Regions from separate parts of the Terracoccus luteus genome, predicted to be linked through region 1. Evidence: predicted binding sites of a transcription regulator. Region 1 holds the regulator's gene; each other region holds the start of a gene.
The links. Region 1 encodes HspR, which represses chaperone genes until heat shock. Its sites were predicted from a motif close to AAGTTGAGTCNNNNNGACTCAACTT; they were not measured.

Region 2: the regulator HspR is predicted to act here: its motif matches at 4,673-4,697, upstream of DFJ68_RS11975 (ATP-dependent Clp protease ATP-binding subunit).
Region 3: the regulator HspR is predicted to act here: its motif matches at 2,886-2,910, upstream of DFJ68_RS13830 (Hsp20/alpha crystallin family protein).

Annotation. Positions count from the first base shown of each region.
Region 1 covers NZ_RBXT01000001.1:13,139-20,312, reverse strand. The annotation lists gene DFJ68_RS00105 (hypothetical protein) at 1-150, opposite strand, end outside; gene DFJ68_RS00100 (PPOX class F420-dependent oxidoreductase) at 203-601, shown strand; gene DFJ68_RS00095 (GOLPH3/VPS74 family protein) at 605-1,294, opposite strand; gene DFJ68_RS00090 (heat shock protein transcriptional repressor HspR) at 1,508-1,966, opposite strand; gene DFJ68_RS00085 (DnaJ C-terminal domain-containing protein) at 2,028-3,044, opposite strand; gene DFJ68_RS00080 (nucleotide exchange factor GrpE) at 3,191-3,925, opposite strand; gene dnaK (molecular chaperone DnaK) at 3,922-5,832, opposite strand; gene DFJ68_RS00070 (hypothetical protein) at 6,168-6,575, shown strand; gene DFJ68_RS00065 (APC family permease) at 6,586-7,174, opposite strand, start outside.
Region 2 covers NZ_RBXT01000001.1:2,638,436-2,645,609, reverse strand. The annotation lists gene DFJ68_RS11985 (FtsX-like permease family protein) at 1-950, opposite strand, end outside; gene DFJ68_RS11980 (ABC transporter ATP-binding protein) at 947-1,825, opposite strand; gene DFJ68_RS11975 (ATP-dependent Clp protease ATP-binding subunit) at 1,962-4,574, opposite strand; gene DFJ68_RS11970 (hypothetical protein) at 5,180-6,106, opposite strand; gene DFJ68_RS11965 (nucleoside deaminase) at 6,460-6,951, opposite strand; gene DFJ68_RS11960 (SAM-dependent methyltransferase) at 6,948-7,174, opposite strand, start outside.
Region 3 covers NZ_RBXT01000001.1:3,042,046-3,049,219, forward strand. The annotation lists gene DFJ68_RS13815 (ATP-binding cassette domain-containing protein) at 1-440, shown strand, start outside; gene DFJ68_RS13820 (sugar ABC transporter permease) at 437-1,762, shown strand; gene DFJ68_RS13825 (GNAT family N-acetyltransferase) at 1,882-2,781, opposite strand; gene DFJ68_RS13830 (Hsp20/alpha crystallin family protein) at 2,983-3,486, shown strand; gene DFJ68_RS13835 (DNA polymerase IV) at 3,645-4,721, opposite strand; gene DFJ68_RS13840 (hypothetical protein) at 4,819-5,103, opposite strand; gene DFJ68_RS13845 (hypothetical protein) at 5,186-5,374, shown strand; gene DFJ68_RS13850 (glycosyltransferase family 39 protein) at 5,371-6,852, shown strand; gene DFJ68_RS13855 (penicillin acylase family protein) at 6,840-7,174, opposite strand, start outside.

The DNA of each region.
Region 1 (7,174 bases):
GTCGTCCTCGCCGGCGAGCGCCTCGCGCACGACCCGCACCTCGGCGTACCCGTGCTCGTACGCGACGGCGGCGAGCTCGTCGGCCACCTCGTCGGCGCTGTCACGGTCGGGGTAGACGAGCAGGTGCTCGGAGTCGGCCAGGGGCTGCACGGCGGGAGTCTAGGCCGGTGACGCAGCGGGGCGGGCGGGGTACGTCCGGGCGATGACGGACCCGCAGACCCTCCTCGCGCTCGGCGACGCCCGCTTCATCCGCCTGACGACCTTCCGCCGCTCGGGCGAGCCGGTCGGCACCCCCGTGTGGGTGGTGCGCGAGGGGGACGAGCTGCTCGTGTTCACCCCGTCGGGCAGCGGCAAGCTCAAGCGGCTGCGGCACACCTCGCGGGTCGAGGTCACCCCATGCTCGCGTCGCGGCGAGGTGCAGGAGGGCGCCGTATCGCTGGAGGCCGTCGGCCGCATCGACCCGAGCGAGGGCAGCGTGGAGCGGGTCCGGGCGCTGCTCAAGCGCAAGTACGGCCTCGAGTTCCGCATCTTCATGCTCGTCGAGGGCGTGCTGTCGCGCGGGTCGCGCGACCGCACCACCGTGCGGATCAGCGCCGCCTGAGTCTCAGCCCGAGCCCGAGCTCACGATGACGGGCACCACGACCGCGGCCATGAGCGCGGCCTGCATGTCGGCCACCGCCTTGGCCACGGCGTCGCCACCCCACGAGCCCTCGCCGATCTCCGCGGCGCGGGCCTTGAGTTGCTTCTTGTCGATCTCGGGCAGCACCTTGGCCAGCACCCCGCTGGCCTGCGCGACCGACACGAGACCGACGGTGCGGATGCCGGGTGGCTCGCTCCCCAGGACCGCCGACCTCAGCGTGTCGACCAGTGTCGCGCGGGCGGCCGTCGTCTGGATGCGGCGGGTGACGGGGAACAGGCCGAGCACCTTGTCCTCGTCGCGGCGCACGAGCCGCTCGCTCTCGAGCCGGTCCCACGTCGCCTCGCGCAGCCGGGTGGCGCGGTCGGTGTAGCTCTCGGCACCGCCCATGCGGGCCACCGCCTTCTTCGGGGCGTGACCGTCGGCACGGGCGAGCACCTCGACGAGCTCGGGCGAGACGTCGGCGCCGGTGGCGACGAGCCGGGCGTCGCGGCCCTCACCCTCGAGGCGCACCGCCTCCTGCAGGCCGAGCTCGATGAGCGCGGCGCCGGCCAGGGCGGCCTTGAGGGGTGTGCCGTCGACGAGGGCCTTGCCCGTCTCGGGGTCGTGGGCGAGCAGCAGGAACTCGGCGTGCAGTGGCAGCGGGGTGATCGTCATGGCGCTCTCCTCCGTCGTCGGGGCCGGACCCTCGACCGGATGGTGGGTCGACGGGCCGGGTGTCGTGATGACCACGCTAGGCGTCGGGGCCGTCAGGCGGCTCCCCCGTGAGACGGAGGAGGCCGCTCCCCCGGGCGAGGGAGCGGCCGCGTTCTCCGGGCCTGCGCAAGCTCACGCCCGCCTGCGCCTGCCTGCGCCTGCCAGCGCCGGGTCTCAGGCGCCGGTCGGGCGCTGGGGCCGTGCGGGGCGGTTGGGCCGCCACACGACGAGGGCCTGCGACGCGAGCGGCCGGGGAGGGCGCTGCCCGGGGCGCACCGTGACGACCTCGCCCTGCGGCCCGACGGCGAACACGCGGGCCGCCGTCGAGAGGGCCGCCTGCGCGGCGTCGCGCTCCTGGGTCAGCTCGTGCACCCGCGCCTGCAGGGCGGCGACGTGGTCCTCGAGGTCGAGGATGCGCTGGATGCCGGCGAGCGACACACCCTCCTGCGAGAGGCGCTGCACCTCACGGAGCAGGGCGACGTCGCGGCTGCTGTAGCGGCGTCCACCGCCACGGGTGCGCGACGGCGAGACGAGCCCGAGCCGGTCGTACTGGCGCAGCGTCTGCGCGTGCATGCCGGCGAGCTCGGCGGCGACGGAGATGACGAAGACGGGCGTGCTGTCGTCGTGGGCCATGTCGGTCACTCTCCTGTCGGGGCCGGTCTGGTGGGTGGTGCGGTGTCGGGTGGTCGCCCGCTCAGGTGCGGGCGCGCTCGAAGAGGTCGGCGCGCGGGTCGACGTCACCCTCGGCGGCCGCCATCTTCTCGATGGCCTCGCGGGCCTCGTCGGTGAGTCGCTGCGGCACGACGACCTGCACCCTCGCGAGCAGGTCGCCGGTCGAGCCGCCGCGCGTGACGCCGCGGCCCTTGAGCCGCAGCACCCTCCCGCTCGGCGTGCCGGGGGCGACCTTGACCTTGACGCTCGTGCCGTCGAGGCTCGGCACGGCGACCGTGGCGCCGAGGGCGGCCTCGGCGAAGGTCACGGGCAGGTCGACGGTGAGGTTGTCGCCGTCGCGCCCGAAGACGGGGTGACGTTCGACCGAGACGGTGAGGATGAGGTCGCCGGGCGTCGAGCCGGGGTCGCCCTGACGGCCCTTGCCGCGCAGTCGGATCCGCTGGCCGTCCTTGACACCGGACGGGATGCGGGCCGTGACGCGCCCGAGCTCGGGAGAGCTGAGGCTGACCGTCGAGCCCTCGACAGCGTCGCGGAAGGGGATGGTCGTCGAGGCCTGCACGTCAGCGCCGGGTCGCGGCCCGGCGGTGGAGCCGAAGCCCCCGAAGCCGCCTGGAGCGGCGCCACCGCCACCGAACATCTGGCCGAGGATGTCCTCGATGTTGGGCTGGCCGCCGCCTCCGGCGCCGAAGGGCACCCGGCCGCCGGGGCCGCCCGGGCCACCGGCACCGCCGAAGGCGCTGAAGATGTCCTCGAACCCCGCACCGCCCCCGCCGGGACCACCGGCGGTGAAGCGGGCGCCGCCGCCCGACATGGCCCGCACGGCGTCGTACTCACGCCGCTGCTCGGGGTCGGACAGGACGGCGTACGCCTCGCCGATCTCCTTGAAGCGCGCCTCCGCCTTGGGGTCGCCGACGTTGTGGTCGGGGTGCATGGTGCGGGCGAGCTTGCGGTACGTCTTTTTGATCGTCGTCGCGTCGGCGTCGCTCGGCACGCCCAGAGTCGCGTAGAAGTCCTTCTCGAACCAGTCCTGGCTAGCCATCTGCTCGCACCTCCCTCGGGTGTCGGTCCGGTGTCGGCGACGGGTGCGTCGCCCGCGCCCGTCCGGTGACGGTGCGCGTCGCTCTCATGGTGCCGGATGCCGCGGGGCCGGCTGTGTGGCCCCGCGGCGTCCGGTGTCGTGTCGTCTCAGACGGGGTCGGCGACGGACACGCGCGCGGCGCGCACGAGGCGCTCACCGATGCGGTAGCCCGGCTGCAGCACCTGCACGACGGTCGTCCCGGTCGAGCCCTCGGGCAGCTCGGCCTCGACGTGCATGAGGGCCTCGTGCACGTTGGGGTCGAACTCCTGCCCCGCCTCGCCGAGCCGCTCGACGCCGTAGCGGCCGAGGATCGACTCGAGCTTGTCGGAGATCGAGGCGAACGGGCCGTCGGCGAGGTCACCGGCCTGACGGGCCATGTGGATGTCGTCGAGCACCGGCAGCAGCGCCTCGACGACGCTGCCGACCGCGGTCGTGCGGATGACCTCGCGGTCGCGGTCGACCCGCTTCTTGTAGTTGACGTACTCGGCCTGCAGCCGCTGGAGGTCGGCGAGGTACGACGACGCCAGGGCGTCCTCGTCGGCGATGGCAGCCTCGGCCGAGTCGACCGGGGCGTCCGAGCCGGCCGAGCCAGTCGGGCTGCCCGAACCTCCTGCGGTGTGGTCGAACTCGTCCTCACCACCGGGCTCGGACGAGGCGCCCGCGCCACCGTCGGCGTACTCGTGGCGGCCACGGCCAGCCGAGTCCGTCGTGCCCGACGCGTGAGGCGCCTGGCCCTGGGGACCGCGCTGACCGGCATCCGACGACCGGCCCGTCTCGGGGACGCCCCCCGGGGCGCCGGCGTCGCCGCCGGCCCCCGGGGTCACGTTCTCGGCGTCGGTCACTTGGCGTCCTTGGTGGTCTCGTCGTCGTCGACCACCTCGGCGTCGACGACGTCGTCGTCGGCCGAGCCGTTCGCGCTGCCGGCGTCACCGGTCGGGGCGCCCTGCGCGTCGTCGGCGCCGGCGGAGGCGCCCTGCGCCTGCTCGGCGGCGTAGACGGCCTGGCCCATGGCCTGCGACTTCGTGTTGAGGTCCTCGATCTTGGCCTTGAGGTCGTCGGTGCTCGTGTCGGCACCGTCGACGATCGCGGCCCGCAGGTCGGCGAGCGACTCCTCGACCGGCGTCTTGACGTCGGCGGGGATCTTGTCGCCCGACTCGCTGAGGAAGCTCTCGGTCGAGAAGACGAGCTGCTCGGCCTGGTTCTTCAGCTCGGCCTGCTCACGGCGGTTGGCATCCTCCTCGGCGTGGGCCTCGGCGTCCTTGACCATGCGGTCGATCTCGTCCTTGCTCAGGGCCGAGCCGCCGGTGATCGTCATCTTCTGCTCCTTGCCGGTGCCCTGGTCCTTGGCACTGACGTTGACGATGCCGTTGGCGTCGATGTCGAAGGTGACCTCGATCTTCGGCACGCCGCGGCGGGCCGGCGCGATGCCGGTCAGCTCGAAGGTGCCGAGCGACTTGTTGTGCTGGGCGATCTCGCGCTCACCCTGGAAGACCTGGATGAGAACCGACGGCTGGTTGTCGTCGGCGGTCGAGAAGATCTCGCTGCGCTTGGTCGGGATGGCCGTGTTGCGCTCGATGAGCTTGGTCATCAGGCCGCCCTTGGTCTCGATGCCGAGCGACAGGGGCGTGACGTCGATGAGCAGGACGTCCTTGCGCTCGCCCTTGAGGACACCGGCCTGCAGGCTGGCGCCCATGGCGACGACCTCGTCGGGGTTGACGCCCTTGTTGGGCTCCTTGCCGCCGGTCAGCTCCTTGACGAGGGCGGTGACGGCCGGCATGCGGGTGGACCCACCCACGAGCACGACGTGGTTGATGTCGCCGACGCTGATCCCGGCATCCTCGATGACCTTCTTGAACGGGGCCTTCGTGCGGTCGAGCAGCGACTTGGTCATCTGCTCGAACTGCGCGCGGGTGAGGTTCTCGTCGAGGTGGATCGGGCCCTCGGGCGTCATCGAGATGTACTGCGCCGAGATGTTGGTGCTCGTCGCGGTCGAGAGCTCCTTCTTGGCGCGCTCGGCCTCGTCACGCAGGCGCTGCATCGCGATCTTGTCCTTGGACAGGTCCTGACCCGTCTTGTTCTTCACCTGGGTGATGAGGTGCTGGACGATGACGTCGTCCCAGTCGTCGCCACCGAGGTGGTTGTCACCGTTGGTGGCGCGCACCTGGATCGTGGCGAAGCCGTCCTCGGCGTCCTTGCCGACCTCGAGGAGGGACACGTCGAACGTGCCGCCACCGAGGTCGAAGACGAGGATGAGCTCGTCCTCCTTGCCCTTGTCGAGGCCGTAGGCGAGCGCGGCCGCAGTGGGCTCGTTGACGATGCGCAGGACGTTGAGGCCCGCGATCTCACCGGCCTCCTTGGTGGCCTGACGCTCGGCGTCGTCGAAGTAGGCGGGGACGGTGATGACGGCGTCGGTGACGGTCTCACCGAGGTAGCTCTCGGCGTCGCGCTTCAGCTTCTGCAGCGTGCGGGCGCTGATCTCCTGGGCGGAGTACTTCTTGCCGTCGATGTCGTCGGACTTCCAGCTCGTGCCCATGTGGCGCTTGACCGAGCGGATCGTGCGGTCGACGTTGGTGACGGCCTGGCGCTTGGCGACCTCGCCGACGAGGACCTCGCCGTTCTTGCTGAACGCGACGACCGACGGGGTGGTGCGCCCACCCTCGGCGTTGCTGATGATCGTCGGCTCGCCGCCCTCCAGGACGGAGACGGCCGAGTTGGTGGTTCCGAGGTCGATTCCGACCGCACGTGCCATGGGTGACTCCTTGGTGCTCGGGTCCTGCTGTGATCAGGTCTGTGGTCCGTGGTGCTTGCCGCTCAATCTGCCTCGCGTCACCGGTCTTGTCAAAGTGACGCTCTCAAATCTTGCGCTCACCAGACTCAACTCTGGGACGGATGGTGGTGTTCCCGGTCGCCGAGGCGATTTTCGGGCGTCGGATGCCGGGTGGCTGAGTCGTGAGCGACGGTGGTGAAGGGTTCCGGCCCCTCTGGGGGCTCGTTCTCTTCACGACCCCCGAACCCGGGCCTCGGCCCGGGAACTCCGGCGCCGGGACGTCCGCGGGTCGGTAGCGTCTGAGGCAGGAGGTCCCGATGACGTACGTGCCGAACGCCCTGCTGTCGCGCCTCGTCGGTGACCGCCTCGTGGCGGTGACGTTCGTGCTCGACGACTACCTGCAGCTGCAGTTCGACGCGGCCGACATGAACGTCGACGCCTGGCCGCGGGTCACCCACGTCGACCGCACGTGGACGGCCGTCGACCTCGGCTACGCCGACAGCCTGCGCCACCTGTGCGGTGCGACCGTCACCTCGACGTCGGAGCGCGCCGGCGACGGTCTGCGCATCACGTTCGACACCGGCGAGATCCACATCGACCCGACCCGCGACGAGGTGCACGTCGAGGTCGCGGTGCTGACGCTCCGCCCCGAACCCGGCTCGCGGCATCCGGGTGAGTGGATGTGCTGGCGCGTCGGCGAGGACTCGTTCGAGCACCTGCGCTGACAGCCGCCTGCTACGCGGCGCCGGGGGTGCGGTCGCGGCGCCGGGCGAGCGCCTGGACCCCGTAGAGGGCGAGCCCGACGAGCAGCACGAGCGCCGCCCGCAGGTAGCTCTCGGCCTCCTGCTGGGTGGCGAGCACGACGCACGACGCCGCTCCGAGCACCGGCAGCACGGTGGGGATCCGGAAGTGGTCGCGGTCACCCCGCCCGGCCCCGACATCCGTGTCCGTGCCGTGGGTGTCGTCGACCTCCTCTTGGGCGGCGAGCGGGCTCTTGCCCTCGCGGCGCAGGACGAGCACGCAGACGTTGACGAAGAAGAAGACGACGAGCAGGAGCAGCACGGTCGTCGACGCCGGGGCCTCGAGGCCGCCGGTGAGCAGGAGCACGACGGCGACGAGCGTCGTCGCGGCGATGGCTGCCCCCGGCGTGCGCCGACCCGGCAGCACCGCAGCGAGGGGCGAGGGGAGCAGCCCCTCCGTCGCCATGCCGTAGGCGAGGCGGGAGGCCATGATCATCGTCAGCAGGGCGCCGTTCGCGATGGCGACCAGCGCGATGACGGAGAACAGCCCGCCCGGCACCGAGAGCGGGGACACGGCCATGATC
Region 2 (7,174 bases), 2.6 Mb from region 1:
ATGGCCAGGCCCAGGGCGCCGACCGCGCGCCACGTGCTGCGGGGGTCGTCGACGATGCGACGGGCGGCGAGCAGCACCGGCGCGGTGGGGGCGAAGCGGGCCACGAGGCGACCGACGAGCATGACGACGAACGGCCCGACGGTGTTGACGGCGAGGATGAGCCCGCCGAGCAGCAGCACGATGAGGCCGCGCTGGTCGTTGCCGGCCTCGGGGTCGTCCATCGGCGAGATCACGAGGACCCAGGCGCCGACGGCGACAGCGGCCACGACGACGCGCAGCAGGCTGAGGCGCTTCGGCGTCGTGCGGGCGGCGACGCCGAGCGGGCTCACGACGACGCGGGCGAGGCTGGACAGCCCCGAGACCATGGCGAGCACGACCACCCCGGCGACGACGGCGAGCAGCTGCCACACCGGCACGACGAGCTCGCGCAGCTCGAACGGGGTGGCCTGGAACTCGAGGCGCGCGACGAGCGGCAGGGCAGCGGCGTAGAGGACGACGCCCCCGAGGGCGCCGAGCAGTGCCTGGAGCGCGGCCTCGGCCAGGGTCATGACGGTGACCTGGGCGGACGTCGCGCCGGCGAGACGCAGGGCGGCCAGCCGCTGGTCGCGACGGGCGATCGCGAGACGGGCCGCGACACCGCCGAGGGTGAGGATCGGGACGACCATGCACGTCGTCGCCACCCACGCGAGGGTCACGTACATCTCGGCGAGGAAGGACAGGTCGTCGACGGCGGGCAGGTCGGGGCCGGCGCCGGCGTTCGAGGCGGCGATCGCGGCGAGGGCCGTGTCGGCCTGGGCGGCCCGGGCCGTGAACGCGCCCAGGCCGCCGAGGCAGACGAGCAGGGCCGCGGTGGCCACGGCGAAGGCGATGACGGCGAGGGCGCCCGGCGTGCGGTTCTCGCGCGCTCCGGCGGCCCGCAGCCGCCAGGACAGCTGCAGCGCGGCCCTCATCGGAGCGCCCCGTCGGTGGTGAGGCCGGCGGGGTGCAGCGTCGTCGTGCCGGTGCGGGCGTCGCCGACGACGCGACCGTCACGCACGCTGACGACCCGGGAGCACCAGGCGGCGACGTTCTCGTCGTGCGTGACCAGCACGAGGGAGGCCCCGGTGTGGCGGACGAGCGCGGTGAGGTGACCCATGACCTCGGCGCTCGTGGTCTGGTCGAGGGCACCGGTCGGCTCGTCGGCGAAGACGACGCCGGGCTGGGCGACGAGGGCGCGGGCGATGGCCACGCGCTGGGCCTGGCCGCCGGAGAGCTCTCCGGGTCGGCGCTTCTCGTAGCCGGCGAGGCCGAGCGGCGCGAAGAGCGCGGCGGCGCGGGCGAGCGCCGCCGCCCGGCGGGTGCCGTCGATGAGCAGGGGCAGGGCGACGTTCTCGACCGCGGGCAGCTCGGGCAGCAGCATCCCCTGCTGGAAGACGAAGCCGAAGTCCTTGCGGCGCAGCGTGGTGCGGTCGGCGTCGCCGAGGCGGGCGACGTCCCGGCCGCGCCAGAGCACCTGGCCCTCGGTGGGGCGCACGATGCCGGCCAGCACGTGCAGCAGCGTCGTCTTGCCGGAGCCCGACGGACCCATGACGGCCACCGTCTCCCCGGCCTCGATGCGCAGGTCAACACCGCCGAGGGCCGGGGGCGCGGTGGAGTCCGACCCGTAGCGCATGACGAGCCCTCGGGCCACGAGGTCGCGCGCGGTGGCCGAGACGGGGGAGTCGGGGGAGTCGGGGGAGCCGGCCGTGGTGGCGCCGGCGACGGGTCGGGGCGCACCCGGCGCGCTCACCGGCATCCGGGGCTCAGGGGTGTGCGGCGGCAGGTGGGAGGTGGCGTTCTCGCTCATGACTGCCACTCTGTCCGCCGTGGCGTGGGTGGCGCGTCGGCCCGCGGTCGCGTCGTGCACGGGCGCTGTACGACCCCGGTATGACGAAGGGACCGCGGACGGTGTCCGCGGTCCCTTCGTCCTCAGGCGTTCGTCGTCAGCGCTCGTTGCCCATCGCGCTGTCGGGGAACTGGTCGTCGGGGACCGACGACCCGCCGGTCACGTTGACGCTCAGGGCCTCGTCGAGGGCGGGCCCGTCGGCGATGTCCTGCAGCTCGTCGGCCGGACGGTGGGTGGGGTCGGGGTGCTCCATGTCGACGAAGATGAACTTCTCCGCCTTGCCCTCGCCCTCCGTGTCGACGCGGATCCACTGGCCGGAGAGGAACTCGGCGTAGAGGATCTTCTCCGACAGGGCGTCCTCGATCTCGCGCTGGATGGTGCGACGCAGTGGTCGCGCACCGAGCACGGGGTCGTAGCCCTTCTTCGCCAGCAGGTCCTTGGCCGCGGGCGTGAGCTCGATGCCCATGTCCTTGTCCTTGAGCCGCTTGTCGAGCTTGGCGATCTCGAGGTCGACGATCTGGGTGATCTCGTCCTTGGTCAGGTGCGGGAACACGATCGTGTCGTCGACACGGTTGAGGAACTCGGGCCGGAAGTGCTGCTTGAGCTCGTCGGTGACCTTGTTCTTCATCCGCTCGTAGTCCGAGAGGGTGTCGGGGCCGGCCGAGAAGCCGAGCGACGTGCGGCTGATGTCCCTCGTGCCGAGGTTGGTCGTCATGATGATGACCGTGTTCTTGAAGTCGACCATCCGGCCCTGCGAGTCGGTGAGGCGGCCGTCCTCGAGCACCTGCAGCAGCGAGTTGAAGATCTCCGGGTGGGCCTTCTCGACCTCGTCGAACAGCACGACCGAGAACGGCTTGCGACGCACCTTCTCGGTGAGCTGGCCGCCCTCCTCGTAGCCGACGTAGCCGGGAGGCGAGCCGAACAGGCGGCTGACCGTGTGCTTCTCGGAGTACTCGGACATGTCGAGCTGGATGAGCGCGTCCTCGCTGCCGAAGAGGAACTCGGCGAGCGTCTTGGCCAGCTCGGTCTTACCGACACCGGTGGGGCCGGCGAAGATGAACGAGCCGCCGGGGCGACGCGGGTCCTTGAGGCCGGCGCGAGTGCGTCGGATCGCCTGGCTCAGCGCCTTGACGGCGTCGTTCATGCCGACGATCCGCTTATGCAGCTCATCCTCCATGTTGAGCAGTCGGCTGCTCTCCTCCTCGGTCAGCTTGAACACCGGGATGCCGGTGCTGGCCGCCAAGACCTCGGCGATGAGCTCTTCGTCGACCTCGGCGACGACGTCCATGTCACCGGACTTCCACTGCGCCTCACGCTCGGACTTCTCGCGCAGCAGGCGCTTCTCGTCGTCACGGGCCCTGGCCGCACGCTCGAAGTCCTGGCCGTCGATGGCCGACTCCTTCTCGCGCACGAGGGCGGCGATCTTCTCGTCGAACTCGCGCAGGTCCGGCGGAGCCGTCATGCGGCGGATGCGCAGTCGCGCGCCCGCCTCGTCGATGAGGTCGATGGCCTTGTCGGGCAGGAAGCGGTCGTTGACGTACCGGTCGGCCATGTTGGCCGCGGCGACGAGCGCCGCGTCGGTGATCGTCACGCGGTGGTGCGCCTCGTAGCGGTCGCGCAGCCCCTTGAGGATCTCGATCGTGTGCGGGAGCGTGGGCTCCTGCACCTGGATCGGCTGGAAGCGCCGCTCGAGGGCGGAGTCCTTCTCGATGTGCTTGCGGTACTCGTCGAGCGTCGTCGCGCCGATGGTCTGCAGCTCACCACGGGCCAGCATCGGCTTGAGGATGCTCGCGGCGTCGATCGCGCCCTCGGCGGCACCGGCACCGACGAGGGTGTGGATCTCGTCGATGAAGATGATGATGTCGCCGCGCGTGCGGATCTCCTTGAGGACCTTCTTCAGCCGCTCCTCGAAGTCACCGCGGTAGCGGCTGCCGGCCACGAGCGAGCCGAGGTCGAGGGTGTAGAGCTGCTTGTCCTTGAGCGTCTCGGGCACCTCGCCCTTGACGATGTCCTGCGCGAGCCCCTCGACGACGGCCGTCTTGCCGACGCCCGGCTCGCCGATGAGCACCGGGTTGTTCTTGGTGCGGCGGGACAGGACCTGCATGACGCGCTCGATCTCGTTCGTGCGCCCGATGACCGGGTCGAGCTTGCCCTCACGGGCCGCCTGCGTCAGGTTGCGGCCGAACTGGTCGAGCACGAGGGATCCCGCGGGCGTGCCCTCGGCCTGACCCGGGCCGACGCCGGCGCCGGCCTTGTCGCCCTGCCCGCTGCCCTGGTAGCCCGAGAGCAGCTGGATGACCTGCTGGCGCACCTTGTTCAGCTCGGCGCCGAGCTTGACGAGCACCTGGGCCGCGACGCCCTCGCCCTCACGGATGAGGCCGAGCAGGATGTGCTCGGTGCCGATGTAGCTGTGCCCGAGCTGCAGCGCCTCGCGCAGCGAGTACTCGAGCACCTTCTTCGCGCGGGGCGTGAAGGGAATGTGTCCGGTCGGGGCCTGCTGGCCCTGGCCGATGATCTCCTGGACCTGGGCCCTGACCGCTTCGAGCGAGATGTCAAGCGACTCGAGGGCCTTCGCGGCGACGCCTTCGCCTTCGTGGATCAGACCCAGGAGGATGTGCTCGGTCCCGATGTAGTTGTGGTTGAGCAGGCGTGCTTCCTCCTGCGCGAGGACAACCACCCTCCGGGCCCTGTCGGTGAACCTTTCGAACATGCTCTTCTCCTGACTGATCGAGAGTCACCTCGATGCTAACCGTGCCCACTGACGTCGGGCACATGCTGACCAACGCCGCGCCGCCGGGACGTGTTCCCATCCTGAGCCCCGTCGGCTCAACTCCGACCGTCTGTTCGCTGCCAGCGGACAGCCGCCCGGATGCCGGTCCGCGGGTCTCGTACCCGCCCGCACCTCGGCGCCACGGCCGGCCCGGGACCGCTCAACCCCGCCCCCGGCATCCGCCACACTCCCCGGGCCTCCATGACTGCGCCGCGGCCCGATAACGGACAGGTTCTCCTGCCGGCACCGTCCGTGACCGCGCCGTGGCTCGAGAACGGACAGGTTCTCCTGCCGGCACTGTCCGTGACCGCGCCGTGGCCCGATAACGGACACCCTCCCCCGCCCGCACCGTCCACTTCCGCGCCGTGGCCCGATATGGGACACGACCTCGCGCCAGGACCTCCGTCGATGCCTACGCCAGGGTCCGACGAATCCGTCGGCGCTCGCCGCGCTCATCCGAAACCGGGGTGCGGCGCGCTGTGAGACGAGGACTGACGGAAATCGCGCGGCGTCCGGTGAGAAGCGAAGGAAGGCGGCAGCCCCCGTCACCCGGGGTTGGACACGTCGTCGCCTCGGCTCGGGAAGTGGCGGCGCCACTCGTCGGACAACGTGGACACGGTCATTCCTTGCTCGCGCATGGCCCGACAGATGCGCGACAGCGTCTGACCCGGCACGCCGTAGATGTCGTCGGCCACCGTCACGACCTTGCGCAGCCGCCACGCATCGAACTGCTCGTCGCGCAGGATGTCCGACCGACGCTGTCTGTCCTTCTCGTGCTGCTTGCCGTCGTACTCGATGATGTGGCGTGCCGCTGCGTAGTACAGGTCGAAGCGGTAGAGCAGGACGCCGTCCCGAGTGTGGATGCGGTGGTCCACCGTGGGCTCGGGCAGACCGGCCAGGACGATGAGCAGCCGCAGACGCGTCTCCATCGGCGAGTCCACGCCCTTGCGCACGAGCAGGGCCGCCCTGCGAGCGCTGGTGGAGTACGGCCCGCACCGCCCAGCCGTGAGCTCGACCAGCTCGTCGACCGTCACTCGCCCGGCTCGGACGAGCGAGTCGCCGAGCACGACGAGGTCGACGAGGCCCAGCCGGTGCGCAAGGTCGAGAAAGGTCTGGCCGGGCGCCGTCACGCGTAGCCCTTTCCAGGTGACGACGCGCTGGCCGGCCTTGACCCGGTGGGCAGCGATGCCGTGCTTCTTGGACCGTAGCCCCGGGGTGGTCACGTGGACGTCCGGGCTGTCCGGTACCACCGCGCCCCAGAGCCGCGCTGCCGTGTGGTGCGAGAGGTAGCTGTCCGGTTCCGAGGCCAGCAGGGCCGCCCGGGCGAGCAGCTCGGTCGTGAGGGCGACGGTCCGGTCGACGTAGACGCCCTGGAAGAGCATGCGATGACGTCGGCGCATCGAACGCAGCACGGACGGGCCGCCGTCGACGTCGCACAGGCGGAACGGCGCGAGCACGGTCGGGCTGGACATGCTCAGCAGCGTGGCCGATGTCGGCCGGCGTCCGCGGAGGTTGTGCACAGGGCCGCGACGCGCGTCGTTCCGCGTGCGCGGGCTACCCGGCATCCGGCGCTCGTTGGGCGATGCGGGTGGTGTCCACAATCGGGCCGTGGCGAAGAGGGGGCGTGGTCTCGGGGTCGGGGTGTCCGGAATCGGGCCGTGGCGACGGAGCGGACATCGTTTCCTGATCCCGGTGTCCTAAATCGGGCCGTGGCGAAGAAGGGGAGGGCGGCTACGGATCGCAGTGTCCGAAATCGGGCCGTGGCGGAGATGGAGGCGGGCGCAGGATGCCGGGGGGCCGGGTCAGGCGCCCGGCCGGTCCTGCCTCACGGGGTGCGCGACCCCCGGGCGAACGCCTCGTGCAGCGACCGCACCTCGTCGGCCAGCTCGGGTGCCGGACCGTCGACGGGCACCCCCGGGGCGACGTCCTGCACGGCGAGCGGACGCACCGGCCCCGGCCCGCCACCCCACGACGACTGCCACTGCCCGAGCTGCGCCGAGCTCGCGGCGTAGACGATGCGGCCGAGCCCGACCCACGCGTGGGCCGCGCTGCACATGGGGCAGTGCTCCCCGGACGTGTACACCGTCGCCGCCGCCCGCGCCGCGGCGTCGAGGTTCGCCCCCGCCCACTGCGCGATTGCCAGCTCGGGGTGGCGGGTCGCGTCCTGCTCGACGACGTGGTTGTGGTCCTCGAAGAGCACGTCGCCGTCGGCGCCGACGAGCACCGAGCCGAACGGCTCGTCACCCCGCTCGAGCGCCAGCCGGGCCAGCTCGACGGCCCGCCTCAGGTGCGTCAGGTCTGTCCGCGTGATCGTCATGCCACCCTCCCGGTCACGAGCGCGAAGGTGAGGAACGCGCCCTGGTCGGCCTCCAGCATCCCCTGCACCGGGGAGCTCTGCTGGCCCTTGAGCTCGTTGACCGCCCGCTCCCACAGCAGCCAGTTGGCCGCGCCCTCGGGCTGCGAGCGCGCCGTCACCTCGGTGAACGCGCGCGACAGCGACCACTGCGTGCGCAGCCACTCGTGCGTGTGCCACGCCGCCG
Region 3 (7,174 bases), 3.0 Mb from region 1:
AGGTGACGATGGAGCGCGAGTCCTGGCGCCTGCTGCGCCAGCTCTCGGCCCGCATCCCGTCGGTGCGCATCCCCGTCGCCAGCCTGTCCGGCGGGCAGCGCCAGACCGTCGCCATCGCCCGCTCGCTGCTCGGCGAGCCCAAGGTCGTCATGCTCGACGAGCCGACGGCCGCCCTCGGTGTCGCCCAGACCGCCGAGGTGCTCAACCTCGTCGAGCGCCTCCGCGAGAACGGGCTCGGGGTCATCCTCATCAGCCACAACATGAGCGACGTCATGGCCGTCGCCGACCGCGTCGCGGTGCTGCGCCTCGGGCGCAACAACGGCACCTTCGACGTCAGCCAGACCAACGCCCAGGAGATCATCGCCGCCATCACCGGCGCGACGACCAACGCCGTGTCCGAGCGCGCCTCGCGCCGCGCGCCGAGCGAGGAGCAGCAGTGAGCAGCACGACCCCCGACCCCACCCGCGACGGCTCCGGCAGCACGGGCTCGGCGCGCGCGACCGAGGTCGCCGACCCGACCGCCGCCACGGCCGCCCTCCCCGCCGACCTGCAGGACGAGCGCCTCATCGCGGATGCCGGTGGCATCGGCGGGATGGTGCGTTCCTTCGTCGCCCGCTTCCGCAGCGGCGACCTCGGCGCCCTGCCCGTCGTCATCGGCCTCGTCATCATCTGGCTCGTCTTCCAGAGCCTCAACGACGCCTTCCTCTCCCCCCGCAACCTCGTCAACCTCACGCTGCAGAGCGCGGCCATCGGGACCATCGCCATCGGCATTGTCCTCGTGCTGCTCCTCGGCGAGATCGACCTGTCGGTCGGGTCGGTCAGCGGCCTGTCCGCCGCGGTCGTCGCGGTCGGGTCGGTCGGACGCGGGTGGCCGATCATCGTCGCCCTCCTGCTCGCCGTCGCGGTCGGGGCGGTCGTCGGCATCGCGTACGGCGCGATGTTCACGCGGTTCGGGGTCCCCAGCTTCGTCATCACGCTGGCCGGCCTGCTCGGGTTCCTCGGCCTGCAGCTCAAGGTGCTCGGCGCCGAGGGCTCGATCAACCTGCCGTTCGAGTCGGGCCTCGTGAAGTTCGCCCAGGCGACCTTCCTGCCCGCGGTCGTCGCCTACGTCATCGCCCTCGCGGCCGTCGCACTCTACGCCGCCACCCGGCTGCGCTCGAACACGCGCCGCGCCGCGGCGGGCCTCTCGACCGTGCCGGTCAACATGATCGTCGTGCGCAGCGTGCTGCTCGCCCTGCTGCTCGTCGTGCCGGTCGCCGTGCTCAACCGCGACCGTGGCGTGTCGGTCATGTTCCTCGTCTTCCTCGCCCTCGTCGTCGTCATGGACTTCGCCATCCGCCGCACCCGGTGGGGCCGCTCGGTCATGGCCGTCGGCGGCAACGTCGAGGCGGCCCGGCGCGCGGGCATCAACGTCAACCGCGTGTACCTGTCGGTCTTCGCCCTCTGCTCGTCGTTCGCCGCCCTGGGCGGCATCTTCGCCGCGGCCCGCCTCGCGGCGGCCAACCAGAGCAGCGGTGGCGTCGACACCAACCTCAACGCCATCGCGGCCGCCGTCATCGGCGGGACCAGCCTCTTCGGTGGCCGCGGGTCGGCCTACGCCGCGCTCCTCGGCATCCTCGTCATCCAGTCGATCAGCAACGGCCTGGCCCTGATCAACCTCGGCTCGCCCGAGCGCTACATGATCACCGGCGGCGTCCTGCTGCTCGCGGTCACGGTCGACGCCCTCAGCCGTCGCACCCGCGCCGCGGCCGGTCGCGCCTGACCCGCACCTCACCCAGCGCCTCACCCAGCGCCTCACCCAGCGCCTCACCCAGCGCCTCACCCTGACGGGGTGGCACCGACCTCGGTCGGCGCCACCCCGTCGTGCGTTCCCGAGGTGGCTCAGGCGGGGCGGCGCAGGTCGGGTACCGGCTCCTGCGCGGTGAACCCGCCCGCCACGTAGGTGCGGACCGCGCCCACCCGGTCGGTGGGGGTGCACACGACGGCGCTCGAGGCCCCCATCGCCTGCAAGGCCCGGGCGGCGGCGCGCACGATCGCGGTGCCGTGACCACCGCCCCGGTGTCCCTCGTGCACGCCCATCGGCTCGAGCAGCCCGGGCCGCCCCGGCCCCGACGACCACACGGTGACGACGGCGACCGCGGCGCCCGACGCGTCGCGCCCGAGCAGCGTGCGGGCCCGGTCGCCGAACGGTCCCGAGCCCATCGTCCGCCAGCGGAGCACATACCGGTCCCGCTGGTCGGCCGGCAGCTCGCCGCCGCGGAAGGCCGACCAGTGCACCCGGGCCCACTCCGGTGCGGTCGAGTCGTCGACGTCCTCGACGCGGATGCCGGTGGGGTCGGGGGTCGGCTCCTCGCCCAGACCACGACGCAGGGGGGTCCACGTCTCGTCGGGCACCCACCCCGCGCCCGTCAGGGCGCGCGTCAGGGCGGCGGCGGCGCGGGCCTCGACGACGGCCTGCCCGGCGTCGAGCACTCCGCTCGCGGGGTCGGCGAGGTCGGCGGCCATCCGCTCGGCGAGCCCACCGTCGTCGGCGAGCTGCGGGTCGACGGCGACCCGCAGCAGCTGCGAGGCGTCGAGCAGACCGAGTGCGACCGGCCGTCCGCCCGTCGACCACACGCGCAGGGCGGATGCCGTGGCCTCGGCCCCGTGGGTCGAGTGCCACCCGAGGTCGCCGGGGTGCAGCTGCAGCCCGGCACCGTCGTGCTGCCAGGTCGCGAGCGCCTCCCCCACCCGGGCGAGGTCGCCCGGACCGGGCACGGTGAGGTCGAGGTCGAGGTCCATGCCGCCATGCAACTCCCCGACGGGCCGTCGTGCACCCGCTTTTCGGCGGCCGACCCGGTGGCTTGCCTCCGTCCGCACGCCGTCCTATCCTGAGACCGAGCACGAAGTTGAGCGGATCCCACTCAAGAAGTTCGAGTGGTTCAGCAGCAGGATGCGTCCACGGTCACCCTCGGACTCCCTGCCCGTTCTTCAGGAGGAGACATGAGCACCACCACCTTCGACCCCTTCCGTCAGCTCGACCGGCTCCTCACCGAGGGCCTGCGCGGGGCCTCGGCGGCCTCCGCGGTCATGCCGATGGACCTCTTCCGCTCGGGCGAGAGCTTCTTCGCCCAGTTCGACCTCCCCGGCGTCGACCCCGGTTCGATCGACATCGACGTCGAGGACCGCACGCTGACCGTTAGGGCCGAACGACCCGCGGGCGGGCGCGACGATGCCCAGTGGCTCTCGCGGGAGCGGGCCACCGGAACGGTCGCGCGACAGCTGTCGCTGGGTCGTGGTCTCGCCCTCGACCGCATCGAGGCCGACTACCGCGACGGCGTGCTCTCGCTGCGCATCCCCGTCGCCGAGGAGGCGAAGCCGCGCAAGATCTCCGTCTCGCACGCCGGCTCCCCGACGAGCATCGGTTCCCGGTCCGAGTCGACGGACACGCGGGCCTCGAGCGCAACGATGAGCGAGGACGACGCCGACGGCCGACGCTCGGCCTGACGGCACCAGCACCAGCACCAGCACGCGGGCCCGGGGTCACCGACCCCGGGCCCGTCCGCGTCGTCCCTCCGCGTCGTCCCTCCGCGTCGCCCCTCCGCGTCGTCCCTCCGCGTCGTCCCTCAGCGTCGCCCCTCAGCGTCGCCCCTCAGCGTCGCCCCTCAGAGCCGTCCGCGCACCGGCGTCCGCTCCACCGGGTCGCCGCCGTCGGGCATCGTCATCTCGGCCCGCACCCCGAGCAGCCGCACCTCCCGCGCCGGGTCGAGCCGACCGGCCAGGTCGAGCGCGGCGGCGACGACGACCTCGCGGTCGGCCGTCGGCGCGGTCAGCTTCCTCGCCTTGGTCTGGGTGAAGAAGGGCGCGTAGCGCACCTTGAGCGTCACCCGCACGACGGGCCGGCCCTCGGCCGCCGTGTCGTCGAACGCCGCGTTCGCGAGGACGGCGACGGCATCCGCCACCTCCTGCGGCGTGGTGAGGTTGTGCTGGTACGTCGTCTCACGGCTGTGCCCCCGGGCGACCCACGGCGTGTCGTCGACGACCGCGGAGCCGATGCCCTTGCCCAGCCGGCCGTACCAGACGCCCATGCGCGGCCCGAACTCACCGACGAGCAAGGCCTCGTCGGCCTCAGCCAGCTGCGTGACCGTCTCGATGCCGTGGGCCGCCAGCCGCTTCGACACCCTGGCGCCGACCCCCCACAGCTCGACGGTGGCGCGGTGGCCCATGACGTCGGACCAGGTGGCCCGCGTCAGGCGGAAGACGCCGCGCGGCTTGCCGAACGTCGTCGCGATCTTGGCCCGCACCTTGTTGTCACCGATGCCGACCGAGCAGTGCAGGTCGGTCGCCTCGAGCACGGCCGCCTGGGCCCGGCGCGCGAAGCCCTCCGGGTCGTCGGTGGTGACGCCGAGAAAAGCCTCGTCCCAGCCGAGCACCTCGACGACGGCGCCGGTGCCGCGCAACGCCTCCATGACCCGCTCGGAGGCCTCGGTGTAGGCGGGCGCGTCGACGGGCAGGAGGACGGCGTCGGGCACCTTGCGCGCGGCGAGCCGCAGCGGCATCCCCGAACCCACCCCGAACGCCCGCGCCTCGTACGACGCCGTCGACACGACGGCCCGCTCGGTCGGGTCGCCCCGGCCGCCGACGATGACGGGCCGACCGGCCAGCTCGGGGCGTCGCAGCACCTCGACCGCCGCGATGAACTGGTCGAGGTCGACGTGCAGGACCCATCGCCCGGCCTCCATGGACCCAGTGTGACCGACGGGTCCGACACCGCGGGCGCCGAAACACGCCGAACAAGAGGAGCGCCACGACGCGTCCGGACGCCGGTGGGCCGGCCCGTCAGCGCACGGGTCGGCGCGCCACCCCTCCCGAGGGGCTCCGCCGGACGGCATCCTGCTCCTCGGCGGCGACGAGCACCCCGCGGTAGACGAGCAGGGCGGCGAACGCGGTCGTCGCGAAGGCGAGCACGGTGAGCGGGAGGGCGTCGTGCGACCCCCAGACCTCCGACCGCAGCAGGTGCAGCAGCGCGCTGACGAGGCCGACGGCCGCGGCCACGACGAACCACACGACGGTCGCCCGCGTCTGAGCGGACCCGGTCTCCTGCACGGCGCTCCCCTGCGTCACGTCACCACTGTGGCACCGCGCGACTGCCCCGCCCGCGCGCCGCGCCGTGGGCGACGCGGGCCCGGCGACCTAGGGTGGGGCCATGTCGCGTCACCTCAAGCTCGGCCTCGGTGCCGCCCTCTTCGTGCTCGGTGCGCTCTGGACGCTGCAGGGACTCGGTGCGATCGGCGGCAGCGCCATGAGCGGCGTCACCCTCTGGGCGGTGGTCGGGCCCCTCGTCGCGCTCGTCGGGGTCGTGCTCGCCGTGCGGGGCGTGCGCACCCCCCGGTGAGCGACCCGCCGGCGCTCCCCCGCCTGGCCGGCGGACCCGTCGGCTCCGCCCTCGCCGCCCTCGCGGTCGCCCTGACCGTGGCCGGCGACCGCTACGGCTGGTTCCGCGACGAGCTGTACTTCCGGCTGCTGCCGCCCCGCCTCGCCTACGTTGACCAGCCGCCGTTCACGCCGCTGCTCGTGCGCGGGATGTCGGCCGTCGTCGACGAGGTGTGGGCCGTGCGGCTGCCCGCCACCGCGGCCGCCGTCCTGGCCGTGCTGCTCGTCGCCCTGCTGACCCGTGAGGTGGGCGGGGGGCGCCTCGCGCAGGGCCTGGCCGCGTGGGGCTACGCCTTCGCCGCCATCCCGGTCGCCTTCGGGCACACGGCCATCACCGCGGGGTGGGACGTCGTCGCGTGGCTCACCGTCGCGCTGCTCGTCGTGCGGGCCGTGCTGCGCGACCGGCCCCGCCTCTGGGTGTGGGCCGGCGTCGTCGTCGGGCTCGCCTGCTGGAACAAGCTGCTCGTGCCGCTGCTGCTCGCCTCGCTGGCGGTGGGACTGCTCGTGTGCGGCCCTCGCCGGCTGCCGTGGCGCCACGTGCTGCTCGGCGCCGGGCTGGCCGCCGTGGTCGCCGCCCCGCAGCTGCTGTACCAGGCGACGAACGACTGGCCCCAGCTCGGCATGGCCCGGGCGCTCTCGGCGCAGAGCGGGTCGGCCAACCGGGTCCTGCTGGTCCCCTTCCTGCTCGTGCTGCTCGGGCCGGTGCTCGTCCCGGTGTGGGTAGCCGGCGTGGTGTCGCTGCTGCGCCGGCCGGACCTTCGACCGCTGCGTTTCCTCGCCGTCGCGGTCGTGGCCTCCGTGGCCCTCGTCGGCCTCGGCTCCGGCTCGCCGTACTACGTGCTCGGTCTCCTCGCCGCGGCGTACGCCGTCGGCTGCGTCCCCGTCGCGCGGTGGCTCACGTCGCGCCCCGACGGCGTCCGGCGCCGCGAGGGGCTGCGGGCCGTGGCCGCCAACGGTCTCGTCGGCGCGGTCGTCGGCCTGCCCGTGCTGCCCCTGGCCGTCGTCGCCGCGACCCCGGTGCCACAGGTCAACGTGGGCCTGCAGGGGTCGGTCGGCTGGCCGGAGTACGTCGACCAGGTCGCCGCGGTCGTCACCGCCCTCGACCCCACCGAGCGCGCCGGCGCGGGCATCGTCACCTCGACCTTCGGCGAGGCCGGTGCCGTCGACCGCTTCGGCCGTCCGCTCGGGCTCCCGGCCCCGGCCAGCGGCCACAACGCCCTCGCGGACGTCACCGCGCCGCCCGACGGGCGGGTCACCCTCGTCGTCGTGGGCGACCGGGCGCTCGCGGTCGCTCGCGGCAACGCCACGTGCACCGTCGTCAGCCGGCTCGACCATGGCCTCGGCGTCGACGGCCCCGAGCAGGGCCAGCCCGTCGCCGTGTGTCGTGACCCGGCGCAGGCGTGGACGGCAGTGTGGCCCCGGTTCCGCTACCTCGGCTGAGCGCCGGCAGCGCCCTCACCGAGGCCGCCGCCGACCGCCCCGAGCCGCACGGCCACCCACGCGTCGAGCTGGTCGAAGGCGTGCGGGTCGGTGCTCTCGACTGTGGAGCAGGCGGAGCCGAACGGCACGGTCCACCCGCTCGCGGCGACGTCGCCCACCTGCCAGGCGTAGCGCGCGACCGGGCCGACGAGGCACGCGTCGTCGACGCCCGGTCCGCTGCTCGCGGCGAGCACGCACCCCCGGTCGCCGGCGACGGCCACGTCGGGTGGCGCCGGGGCGCCGGGCCGTCCCGAGAGGGCGTGCACGGGCCGCAGCCGGTGGG